DNA from 2 places in the Streptomyces sp. NEAU-W12 genome. Region 2 is predicted to be linked to the other one. Evidence: predicted binding sites of a transcription regulator. Region 2 holds the regulator's gene; the other holds the start of a gene.
What was found. The regulator HspR, encoded in region 2, represses chaperone genes until heat shock. The targets are predictions, from matches to a motif close to TTGAGNNNNNNNNNCTCAA.
Positions count from the first base shown of each region.

Region 1: the regulator HspR is predicted to act here: its motif matches at 4,458-4,476, upstream of lon (endopeptidase La).

Region 1 is NZ_JAPJDM010000008.1:119,618-125,849, forward strand. Features, by position in the region: gene ORI94_RS12030 (nitrate- and nitrite sensing domain-containing protein) at 1-38, opposite strand, end outside; gene ORI94_RS12035 (protein phosphatase 2C domain-containing protein) at 457-1,242, shown strand; gene ORI94_RS12040 (MarR family winged helix-turn-helix transcriptional regulator) at 1,276-1,770, opposite strand; gene lon (endopeptidase La) at 1,982-4,435, opposite strand; gene ORI94_RS12050 (spermidine synthase) at 4,672-5,385, shown strand; gene ORI94_RS12055 (response regulator transcription factor) at 5,509-6,232, shown strand, end outside.
Region 2 is NZ_JAPJDM010000001.1:417,407-423,638, reverse strand. Features, by position in the region: gene ORI94_RS01890 (helix-turn-helix transcriptional regulator) at 1-96, opposite strand, end outside; gene ORI94_RS01885 (sugar ABC transporter substrate-binding protein) at 458-1,564, opposite strand; gene ORI94_RS01880 (heat shock protein transcriptional repressor HspR) at 2,096-2,548, opposite strand; gene dnaJ (molecular chaperone DnaJ) at 2,554-3,753, opposite strand; gene grpE (nucleotide exchange factor GrpE) at 3,862-4,536, opposite strand; gene dnaK (molecular chaperone DnaK) at 4,533-6,232, opposite strand, start outside.

The DNA.
Region 1 (6,232 bases), on a different contig from region 2:
GTGCGACGAGGCCGCGTCTTCTGCACCGGTGCTCGCATTCCTGACTCGTGTACCCGTGGGTCGGGGTGACGTTCCGTCAACAGGCGCCTGCGCCCTGCCCGTGCCGGGCGTGTACGCCCTGGCGGACGGCCGGTCGCGCTCGGGCAGCGAGACGCCCCCGTCGCTCCCCGACCCTCCCAGTGCCCACGGGCACCGCACGCGCATCACCTGACCCGCCACTCGAAGGAGTGAACCCCGGAGTCGAGTTGAGGAGCAAGTCACGCGACCTCGCGCAGCAGCCCTCCACGGCAGGTCGGTTGGACGTCTGCGGCGGCCGGTGGCAGGATTCGCCGCCACGCGTCGACGGAGCACTGCAATCCCGCCCAAACGCGGCGCCTGACCTGCACGACCGCCGGTATTCGGGCAACGGTGGCGGTCTCCTGGAACCCTTGTGGAGGCGTCGTGCAGACTGGCCGGATGCGTACGGAACTCGTCTCGGAGCCGGGTGACGCGGACCGCCCCAACGAGGACTTCGCGAGCGTCGGGCTTCCGGCCTCCGGGCAGGGCGGTTCGCTGGTCGTACTGGACGGTGTCACGCCGCCGCGCGACGGCACGGGCTGCCGGCACACGGTCCCCTGGTTCACCGCGCGGCTCGGCGGGGCGCTGGCCGAACTGACCGTTTCCCTCCCGGATGTCCCCCTGGCGGACCTGCTGTCCCGGGCCGTTTCCCGTACCGCCGGGGCGCACGCCGAAACCTGTGACCTTTCTCACCCGCGAACGCCGCAGGCGACGGTGGTGCTGGCGCGCTGGTCACCGGAGTCGGTCGACTACCTGGTCCTCTCGGACTCCGCCCTGCTGGTCGAGTCGCCCGACGGCACGGTCACCGCGCTGCTGGACGACCGGCTGGCCCGGCTGCCCCGCTCGGCGCTGGCCACGGACGCGCTGGTGGACTCCACCGTGCGGAACAGGGAGGGCGGCTTCTTCACCGCGGCGGCCGATCCGTCGGTCGCGGTGCGCGCGGTCACCGGGACGCTGCCGCGCGCCGAGGTGCGCGCCCTGGCCGCGCTGACGGACGGAGCGGCCCGCTGGGTCGAGAAATTCGGCGAGGGCGACTGGTCCGGCTGTCTCGCCCTCGTCCGCAAGGAGGGGGCGCAGGCGCTGGTGGACCGTGTCCGGGCACTGGAGCGGGCGGACACGGAAGGGGTGGCGCTCGGCCGGAGCAAGACGCACGACGACGCGACGGTCGTGTACGTGGAGTTCTGAGCCCCGCGGGTTCCGGGTACCGGCGGGGCCCCGCTACTTCTCCATGCCCCGGTTCAGCTGGTGCAGCAGCCGGGCGAGTTCCGTGACCTCCCCCGGGTCCCAGTCGGCGAGGCCGCGGGCGTAGCGCTCCCGGCGGGCCTCGCGGACCCTGCTCATCCGGCTCCGGCCCTCCGGGGTGAGGGCGACCAGCCAGGCACGGCCGTCGGCGGGGTCCGGTTCGCGGGTGACGAGCCCGAGTTCCTCCAGGGCGTGCAGCTGGCGCGACATGGTCGCCTTGCCGACGCCGATGAAGGCGGCGAGTTCGGTGGCCCGCTGCTTGCCGCACTCGTCCAGACGCACGAGCAGCCCGTACGCGGACGGCTCCAGGTCCGGGTGGACCGCGCGGGACATCTCACCCTGGCTGGCCCTGGCGCGGCGCAGCAGCACGGTCAACTCCCTTTCCAGGGCGAGGTATCCGGGCTGTTTCACACCGCTGTCGGGCGTCTGGGGCGAGGTGTCCCCGCCGTCGCCGTTTCCGCCTTCGTGCACGTCGGTCCCTGCCTCGCTCTTCCCGGTCGTCCGTGTTTCCGCCAGATGGCGACGCCGCTGGGGCTCCGCCAGTATTTCGCAGACGTGGGGCGCGGCAGCACACCGCGACCGGCCCGGCGGCCGGCGGCCACGGCCTCACCGTTCGCGCTGCCGCACTGCGGCGGCCCGGGCCCCTCACGGGATCCGGGCCGCCGCGCCTTCGGTGACGCCGTCACACCGCCACCGGAACCTCCGGTACCGCGCCGTTCGCCGCAGGCGAGAGTGCCAGTTCCAGGACCTGGCGGACGTCGGTCACGGCGTGGACGTCGAGCCCGTCCAGCACCTCGGCGGGGACGTCGTCCAGGTCGGGCTCGTTGCGCTTGGGGATGATCACGGTGGTGACCCCCGCCCGGTGCGCCGCGAGCAGCTTCTGCTTCACCCCGCCGATCGGCAGCACCCGCCCGGTCAGCGAGACCTCTCCGGTCATGGCCACGTCCGTGCGGACCAGGCGCCCGGACAGCAGCGAGGCCAGGGCGGTGGTCATCGTGACGCCGGCGCTGGGGCCGTCCTTGGGCACCGCGCCCGCCGGGAAGTGGATGTGCGCGCCCCGCTCCTTCAGGTCGCCGACCGGAAGCTCCAGTTCGGCGCCGTGGGAGCGCAGGAAGCTCAGCGCGATCTGCGCCGACTCCTTCATCACGTCGCCCAGCTGCCCGGTCAGGGTCAGTCCGGCGGCGCCCGTCTCCGGGTCGGCCAGGGACGCCTCCACGTAGAGGACGTCACCGCCCGCGCCGGTCACCGCGAGCCCGGTGGCGACACCGGGGACGGCGGTGCGGCGCTCGGCCGGGTCCTGGGCGGACTCGGGCACGTGGCGCGGCCGGCCGAGCAGTGCGCGCAGGTCCCCGTCCGCGACGGTGAACGGCAGCTCCCGCTCGCCCAGTTCGTGCTGGGCCGCGACCTTGCGCAGCAGCCGCGCGATGGACCGCTCCAGGGTGCGCACGCCCGCCTCACGCGTGTACTCGCCGGCCAGCCTGCGCAGCGCGCCGTCGTCGAGGGCGACCTCGTCGGTGGCGAGTCCGGCGCGCTCCAGCTGGCGCGGGAGCAGGTGGTCGCGTGCGATGACGACCTTCTCGTCCTCGGTGTAGCCGTCCAGGCGGACGATGTCCATCCGGTCCGCCAGCGCCTCCGGGACGGCCTCCAGGACGTTGGCGGTGGCGAGGAAGACCACGTCCGAGAGGTCCAGCTCGACCTCCAGGTAGTGGTCGCGGAAGGTGTGGTTCTGCGCCGGGTCCAGGACTTCGAGGAGGGCTGCGGCCGGGTCGCCCCGGAAGTCGGAGCCCACCTTGTCGATCTCGTCGAGCAGCACCACCGGGTTCATCGACCCGGCCTCCTTGATCGCCCGTACGATCCGGCCGGGCAGCGCGCCGACGTACGTACGCCGGTGGCCGCGGATCTCGGCCTCGTCGCGGACGCCGCCGAGGGCGACCCGGACGAACCTGCGGCCCATCGCGTGGGCGACGGACTCGCCGAGGCTCGTCTTGCCGACGCCGGGCGGGCCCACGAGGGCGAGCACGGCACCGCCGCGGCGGCCGCCGACGACGCCGAGCCCGCGCTCGGCACGCCGCTTGCGCACCGCCAGGTACTCGGTGATGCGCTCCTTCACGTCCGTCAGGCCGGCGTGCTCGGCGTCGAGCACCGCCCGGGCGCCCTGGATGTCGTACGCGTCCTCGGTACGCTCGCTCCACGGCATCTCCAGGACCGTGTCGAGCCAGGTGCGGATCCACGAGCCCTCGGGCGACTGGTCGGAGGAGCGCTCCAGCTTGTCGACCTCCTTGAGCGCGGCCTCGCGCACCTTCTCCGGCAGGTCGGCGGCCTCGACGCGGCTGCGGTAGTCGTCGGACTCCTCACCCTCCTGATCACCGTTCAGCTCGCGCAGTTCCTTGCGTACGGCTTCCAGCTGGCGGCGCAGCAGGAACTCGCGCTGCTGCTTGTCGACGCCGTCCTGGACGTCCTTGGCGATGGACTCGGCGACGTCCTGCTCGGCGAGGTGGTCGCGCAGCTGCTGGGTGGCCAGCTTCAGCCGGGCCACCGGATCGGTGGCCTCCAGCAGGGCCACCTTCTGCTCGGTGGTCAAGAACGGTGAGTATCCGGAGTTGTCGGCGAGGGTGGAGACGTCGTCGATGGCCTGGACGCGGTCGACGACCTGCCAGGCGCCGCGCTTGCGCAGCCAGGCGGTGGCGAGCGCCTTGTACTCGGTGACCAGTTCGGTCACCTGTCCGGGATAGGGGTCTCCCCCGTTCGAACGAAGCTGAGAACTCGGGGAAGGCTCCGGTACGGTCTCCTCGACCCGGGTGCCCTCCACCCACAGCGCGGCGCCCGGCCCGGTCGTCCCGGCACCGATCCGCACCCGGTCCCGGCCCCGGATCAGGGCGCCCGGGTCGCCGTCGGCCAGCCTGCCGACCTGTTCGACCGTGCCCAGGACGCCGGTGGCGGCGTAGGTCCCGTCGATGCGTGGCACCAGCAGGACCCTGGGCTTCCCGGTCTCCGACGTGGCGGCGGCCTGGGCGGCCTCCACCGCGGCGCGCACCTCGGAATCGCTCAGGTCCAGCGGGACCACCATCCCGGGCAGCACGACCTCGTTGTCGAGCGGCAGCACAGGCAGGGCGAGCGGTGTGGACTCAGCAGCCATGATCTCCCCTTCGGCAGTCAAGTTGAGTTATGCCGACTCAATGCTCCTGAGCCCGTGATTGTTCCCGGACCGCGCCCGTCCGCGTTCGCTCTCAGCGATCACCCGCCGCGCCACCCTGGAAGGACCGGAGCCGCCCGGGACCGCAGAGGTCCGCCCGGGACCGCCGGGACCCGCCGTGGACGACGCGGAACGGCGGAGGTGCTCCGCCGAACGGGGAGTACTGCCAGGATGAACGCATGTCCACCCCCTACGACATTCCCGAAGTCCCCGAAGTCCTGGACCGCCGCGAGGGCCCGTACGGGGAGGTGGTGCTCCGCCGGCACGGGAACCTGCTGCAGATCATCGCGAACGGGTGCTTCCTGATGGACACCTCCGACGGCCGCTCGGAGCGCCGGCTGGTCGACGCCGCCCTGGCCGCGCTCGACGCCGCCGACACCCGCGCGGGGCACGGTCCGCGACGGGACCCGCACGTCCTCATCGGCGGACTCGGCGTCGGCTTCTCACTCGCGCACGCCGCCGCCGCACCCCGCTGGGGCCGCATCACGGTGGTGGAGCGCGAGCCCGCCGTCATCGACTGGCACCGCGCGGGTCCTTTGGCCGGGCTCTCCGCGAGCGCCCTCGCCGACCCGCGCACGGAGATCGTCGAGGCCGACCTGGTGGCGTACGTCCATAAGACGTCCGACACGTTCGACGCGCTGTGCCTCGACATCGACAACGGCCCCGACTGGACCGTCACCGAGGACAACGGGGGACTCTACTCCCCCACCGGACTCATGGACTGCGCAAGGGTGTTGAGGCCGGGCGGAGTGCTCGCGGTGTGGTCCGCGCAGCCGTCGGAGAGTTTCGAAGGAACCTTGCGGAATGCCGGGTTCAGGCAGGTGCGTACCGAAGAGATCACGGTTGCCCGGGGCGTACCGGACGTCGTGCACCTCGGCGTCCGCCCTGGATAGCAAAGCCGCGCCGAGTCCCCGTACGCTGCTGCACTGACGCCGATCATTCAAGCGTCAATCGCAGTCATGCGCAGAGACGGATTCACCCCACGGATTCCGGGAAGCACACTTCAGGGGCGGGCGATGGAGCAGACACACACCTCCCACAACGGCACGGCGGCGACCACTCCGGGGGCGCAGCGCCGGGTCCTGGTGGTCGAGGACGACGCGACGATCGTGGACGCCATCGCGACCCGCCTTCGCGCCGAGGGATTCCTGGTGCAGACGGCGGGTGACGGTCCGTCCGCCGTCGACACGGCGGAGGCCTGGCAGCCCGACCTGCTGATCCTCGACGTCATGCTGCCCGGCTTCGACGGCCTGGAGGTCTGCCGGCGCGTGCAGGCGCGGCGGCCGGTGCCGGTGATGATGCTGACCGCGCGCGACGACGAGACCGACATGCTGGTCGGGCTGGGCGTCGGCGCCGACGACTACATGACCAAGCCGTTCTCCATGCGGGAGCTCGCGGCGCGCGTGCATGTGCTGCTGCGCCGCATGGAGCGGGCGGCCCTGGCGGCCAGCACCCCGCGCAGCGGCATCCTGCGCCTGGGCGAACTGGAGATCGACCACGCGCAGCGCAGGGTCCGGGTGCGCGGCGAGGACGTCCATCTGACGCCCACCGAGTTCGACCTCCTGGTGTGCCTGGCCAACACGCCCCGCGCGGTGCTCTCCCGTGAGCAGCTGCTGGCCGAGGTCTGGGACTGGGCGGACGCCTCCGGCACCCGGACCGTCGACAGCCACATCAAGGCGCTGCGCCGGAAGATCGGCGCCGAGCGCATCCGTACCGTGCACGGCGTGGGCTACGCCCTGG
Region 2 (6,232 bases):
CCGCCCGCGCCGTACGGCCCGGGAATACACACGATCCCCGGCGTCGCACAGTCGGTCAGCACCATGCGGATGCTCGCCCGTCCCGCGCCCGGCCATTGCCCGTCCCACCCCCGGTTCAGCCACTTTCCGATGCGCAACTATGCGCGGCCCCACCCGGCTCCGCAACACGGCTCCCGTCGGCGTGACTGCCGTAAACCACCGGTATGACCGCCTATCTCCGGGGCTCGCCTCATCACATTGCGACAAACCGGCGGAGCCGGGCCCAGGTGAGCGGCGCCAGGGCGGCGTGCGCGCGGCGGGGGACGCGGGGTGCGGCGAGAGCGAGGCTCCGGGGCGAGAGCCCGGAGTGAGAGCCCCGAGGCGCGCGGGGCGCGGGGCGCGGCGCGGGGCGGCGCGCGGGGGAACGACGCTGCCGGGGAGCGCGGCGATCCGCGCTCCCCGGCAGGACGGTCGAGGGCTACTTCAGCCCGGCCTCGTCGCACGCCTCCTTGTAGGTGGCCGTGCAGATGTCCGACAGCTTGTAGATCTCGTCGGCGACGACCGTGTCCGCGATGTTCTCCTTGGTCAGGGCGACCACGGGCACGAGCTGCGCCGGAATGTCCTTGTGGGTGGGGCTGTCGACGCGGTCGTCGGTCAGCGCGTCGAACTGGATGCTCTTGCCCTGGATCCGCGCCACCGCGATCTCCGCGGCGTTGTCCGCCTCGGTCGGGTAGGACTTGTACACGCTCATGAACTGGTCGCCCAGGAGGATCCGCTGCACCGCGGCGAGTTCGGCGTCCTGGCCGGTGATCGGGGGCAGCTCGGTCACGCCGGCCGCCTGCAGGGCCTTGACGATGCCGCCCGCCATGCCGTCGTTGGCGGAGTAGACCCCGGCGATGTCGTCCGCGCCGATCTCGGCGATCGCCTCGGCCATGTTGGCCTCGGCGTTCTCCGGCTTCCAGTCCTTGGTGTCGTAGGACTTGGCGATGGTCACCGCGCCCTTGAGCTCGGACATCGCGCCCGCCTTGAACTGCTTGGCGTTCGGGTCGGTCGGCGAGCCGTTCATCATGACGACCTTGCTGGTGATCCCGCCGTCGCCGCCGAGCGCCTCCAGCAGGGAGCGGCCCTGGACCTCGCCGACCAGCTCGTTGTCGAAGGAGATGTACGCGTCGATCGGGCCCTCGGCCAGCCGGTCGTAGGCGATGACGGGGATGCCCGCGTCCTTGGCCTTCGTCACGTCCTCGGCGATGGCGTGCGCGTCGACCGCGTCCAGCACGATGACGTCGACCTCGTCCTGGATCATCTGCTGCATCTGGGTCGACTGCTTGCCGGCGTCCGCCTCGGCGTTGGCGTAGTCCACCTCGCCCTTGTCGCCGGTGAGCTCCTCCACCTTCTTCTTGAAGATGGGGTAGTCGAACTGCTCGTACCGGGTGTTGGCCTTCTCCGGCAGCAGGAGCCCGATGGTGACGTCGTTCCCCTTGGTGGGGCTCGCTCCGTCACTGCTCCCCGTCGCGTTGAGTGCGCCGCAACCGGCGAGCACGACGGACATCGAGGCGGCGGCGGCTGATATGGCGATACGACGCATACGGGAGCTCACTTCAGTGCGTTTTTGGACGTGGGCACAGCATTGCGGCCCATGTGACTGAAAAGCCAACGCTCCAGCGACCACTGGCGTCAAGACCAACTACTTAACGAGATGAACACAGCACCGTGCGCTGAAGTCGTGTGGGCTCGGCGAAAGACTCGCACATAACCCCTACACACGCATACACGCGCTGCTCACAGACGTGCGCGGGGCGTACGCCGGGGCGCACGAACCGAGAGGTGACGGGCCGTCAACCGTCCGCGCGCAGGTGAGGCCCGGAGGTTCGAACGAACCTCCGGGCCTCACAGGACACTCCACTTCCGCGCCAAACGGAACTTCCCCGTCGGACCGCGACCCGCACGCGGGACCGTGGCCGTCACAGCGCCACCCGCACCGGACCGACGCTTTCACGCCACCCGGCGACCCCCGACCGGAGGTGGCCGACACCTGCCGTCCGGCGTCCGCCAGCCGGTGTGCGGCGCCCGGCAGCCGGTGTGCGGTGCGTGGCGCCCGGCAGCCGGTGTCCGGCCGTCAGTCGTGCTGCTGCTGGCGCTTGGGCCGCCACACCACCAGCGCGCTGGTCTGCTGCACCTCCTGGTACGGCACCAGGTCCCGGCGGTACGACGCGTGCACCGCCGCCTCGCGCTGGCGCATGGTCGCCGCCGCGCCGTCCAGCGCGCCCTCCAGGTCCGCCACCCGGGCCTGGAGCGCGGCCACCTGGTTCTCCAGCTCGATGATGCGCTTGATGCCGGCCAGGTTGATGCCCTCGGTCTGCGACAGCTGCTGCACCTGGCGGAGCAGCTCGATGTCGCGGGCCGAGTAGCGGCGGCCCCGGCCGGCGGTGCGGTCCGGGGAGACGAGTCCCAGGCGGTCGTACTGACGCAGCGTCTGCGGGTGCAGCCCGGAGAGCTGGGCCGCCACCGAAATGACGTAGACCGGAGTGTCCTGCGTCAGTTCGTACGGATTGCGTCGACGACCGTCCATCGCCCTCAAGCTCCCTTCGCGGCCTGGAACAGCTCCGCCCGCGGATCCTCGTCCGCGGTCGCCTCGCGATACGCCTCCAGCGCGTCACGAGCCTTCCCCGGAAGATCCTTGGGAACACTCACCTCCACGGTGACCAGCAGGTCACCGCGCGAGCCGTCCTTGCGGACCGCTCCCTTGCCCCGCGCCCGCATGGTCCGCCCGTTGGGCGTCCCCGGGGGGAGCTTCAGCGTGACCGGCGGGCCGCCGAGCGTCGGCACCCGGATGTCACCGCCGAGCGCCGCCTCCGGATAGGTGACCGGGACGGTGACGGTCAGGTTGTCGTCCTTGCGGCCGAACACCGGGTGGCTGCCGACGTGCACGACCACGTAGAGATCGCCCGCCGGGCCGCCGCGCTCGCCCGGAGCGCCCTTGCCGCGCAGCCGGATCCGCTGGCCGTCGCTGACCCCCGCGGGGATGCGCACCTGCATCGTCCGCGAGGACTTGGCCCGGCCGCTGCCCTTGCAGATGTCGCAGGGGTTCTCCGCGATCAGCCCGCGGCCCTTGCAGTCCGGACACGGGTCGGTGAGCGAGAAGCCGCCGCCGCTGCCCCGGGCCACCTGCCCGGTACCGACGCAGGTCGGGCACACGCGCGGTGTGCCGTTCTTGTCGCCGGTGCCCGAACAGGCCTTGCAGGCCTGCTGGGAGGACATCCGCAGCGGGACCGTCGCCCCCTCGATCGCCTCGGTGAAGCTCAGGGTGACCTCGGACTCGATGTCCTGGCCGCGCCGCGGCTGGGTACGCGCGCCGCCCGTGCCGCCACCGCGGTTGAACAGGCCGCCGAAGACGTCGCCGATCCCGCCGCCGAAGCCGCCGGCACCGGCCTGGCCGCCGCCCTGACCGCCGCCCTGGCCGCCCCCGAAGAGGTCACCCAGGTCGAAGTTGAACGACCCGGCACCGCCCGCGCCCGGCCCCGCGCGGAAACCTCCGCTGCCGAAGAGCGAGCGGGCCTCGTCGTACTCCTTGCGCTTCTTGGCGTCGCCGAGGATGTCGTTCGCCTCGGAGATCTCCTTGAAACGCTCCTCCGCCTTGGCGTTGCCCTTGTTGGCGTCCGGGTGGTACTCGCGGGCGAGCTTCCGGTACGCCTTCTTGATCTCGGCCTCGGTGGCGTCCTGGGGGACGCCGAGAACCTTGTAGTAGTCCTTCTCGATGAAGTCCTTGGTACTCATCCCCGACGTCCCTCCTCTCCTGCCCTGCGGGCCGTCCCCGGCCCGCCCGTCCTGCCCGTCCCGCTTGTCGTGCCCGCCCGCGCCGGCACGCTCGCGCCGGCCGGGGCGTCAGCCCTCCTGGGGGCCACCGGTCTCCTTCTCGTCCGCCGCCGCCTCGGTGCCCTCCTCGGCCGGCTTGCCCGGCTGGGCACCCGGCTGCGGCTCGGCGACGGCCACCCGCGCGGGACGGATGGTGCGCTCGCCGATGCGGTACCCGGGCTGCAGGATCGCCACGCACGTCGTCTCCGTGACGTCCGGGGCGTAGGAGTGCATCAGGGCCTCGTGGATCGTCGGGTCGAAGGGCTCGCCCTCCTTGCCGAACGTCTGCAGGCCCAGCTTCGCCACGGTCGCCTCCAGCGACTCGGCGACGGACTTGAACCCGCCGACCAGCTCGCCGTGCTCCCGCGCGCGACCGATGTCGTCGAGCACGGGCAGGAGGTCGGTCATGAGGTTCACCGAGGCGAGCTCCTTGACCGCGATCCGGTCGCGCTCGACCCGGCGGCGGTAGTTCTGGTACTCGGCCTGGAGCCGCTGGAGGTCGGCGGTGCGCTCGCCGAGTGCCGAACGCACCTGGTCCAGCTGGGCCACCAGACCCGCATCGGGACCCGAGTCCCCGGCCGGGGCCGCCGCCTCCTCCTCCGCGGAGGGGGCTGCGGCCTTCGGCTCGGCGTCATCGGCCGGAACGCCTGAGGGGACGTCGGGCTGCTGCGACTGTTCGTCGAAGCCCGGGGTCTCCTCGGTCACGCCGCACCGTCCTTACGTTCGTCGTCCACGATCTCGGCGTCGACCACGTCGTCGTCCGCCTTGGCCCCGGCGGCACCCGCGTCGGCCCCGCCCGCGGCCTGGGAGGCCTGCGCGTCGGCGTACATGGCCTGGCCCAGCTTCTGGGAGACGGCCGCGACCTTCTCCGTGGCGGTGCGGATCTCGGCGGTGTCCTCGCCCTTGAGCTTCTCCTTCAGCTCGGCGACGGCCGACTCGACCTCGGTCTTGACCTCGCCGGGGACCTTGTCCTCGTTGTCCGCGAGGAACTTCTCGGTCTGGTAGACGAGTTGCTCGCCCTGGTTGCGGGACTCGGCGGCCTCGCGGCGCTGGTGGTCCTCCTCCGCGTACCGCTCGGCCTCCTCACGCATGCGGTCGACCTCGTCCTTCGGGAGCGAGGAGCCGCCGGTGACGGTCATCTTCTGCTCCTTTCCGGTGCCGAGGTCCTTCGCCGTGACGTGCATGATGCCGTTGGCGTCGATGTCGAAGGAGACCTCGATCTGCGGGACGCCGCGGGGCGCCGGCGGCAGACCGGTCAGCTCGAACATGCCGAGCTTCTTGTTGTACGCCGCGATCTCGCGCTCGCCCTGGTAGACCTGGATCTGCACCGACGGCTGGTTGTCCTCGGCCGTGGTGAAGATCTCGGAGCGCTTCGTCGGGATCGTGGTGTTGCGCTCGATCAGCTTGGTCATGATGCCGCCCTTGGTCTCGATACCGAGGGACAGCGGGGTGACGTCGAGCAGCAGGACGTCCTTGACCTCGCCCTTGAGGACACCGGCCTGGAGCGAGGCGCCGATGGCGACGACCTCGTCCGGGTTCACACCCTTGTTGGCCTCCTTGCCGCCGGTCAGCTCCTTGACGAGCTGGGCGACGGCGGGCATGCGGGTGGAGCCGCCGACGAGGACGACGTGGTCGATCTCGGACAGCGCGATGCCGGCGTCCTTGACCACGTTGTGGAACGGCGTCTTGCAGCGCTCGAGCAGGTCCGCGGTCAGCTGCTGGAACTGGGCGCGGGTCAGCTTCTCGTCGAGGTGCAGGGGGCCCTCGGCGGAGGCGGTGATGTAGGGCAGGTTGATCGTGGTCTCGGTGGACGAGGACAGCTCGATCTTGGCCTTCTCGGCGGCCTCACGGAGGCGCTGGAGCGCCATCTTGTCCTTGCCCAGGTCCACGCCGTGCCCGGACTGGAACTGCTTGACCAGGTAGTCGACGACGCGCTGGTCCCAGTCGTCACCACCGAGGTTGTTGTCACCGTTGGTGGCCTTCACCTCGACGACGCCGTCGCCGATCTCGAGCAGCGAGACGTCGAACGTACCGCCACCGAGGTCGAAGACCAGGATGACCTGCTCGTCCTTGTCGAGGCCGTACGCCAGGGCGGCGGCCGTCGGCTCGTTGACGATGCGCAGCACGTTCAGGCCGGCGATCTCGCCGGCCTCCTTGGTCGCCTGGCGCTCCGCGTCGTTGAAGTACGCCGGGACGGTGATGACCGCGTCGGTCACCTTCTCACCCAGGTACGCCTCGGCGTCCCGCTTCAGCTTCTGGAGCACGAAGGCGCTCATCTGCTGCGGGTTGAAGTCCTTGCCGTCCAGGTTGATCTTCCAGTCGGTGCCCATGTGGCGCTTGACCGACCGGATGGTCCTGTCGACGTTGGTCACGGCCTGACGCTTGGCCACCTCACCGACCA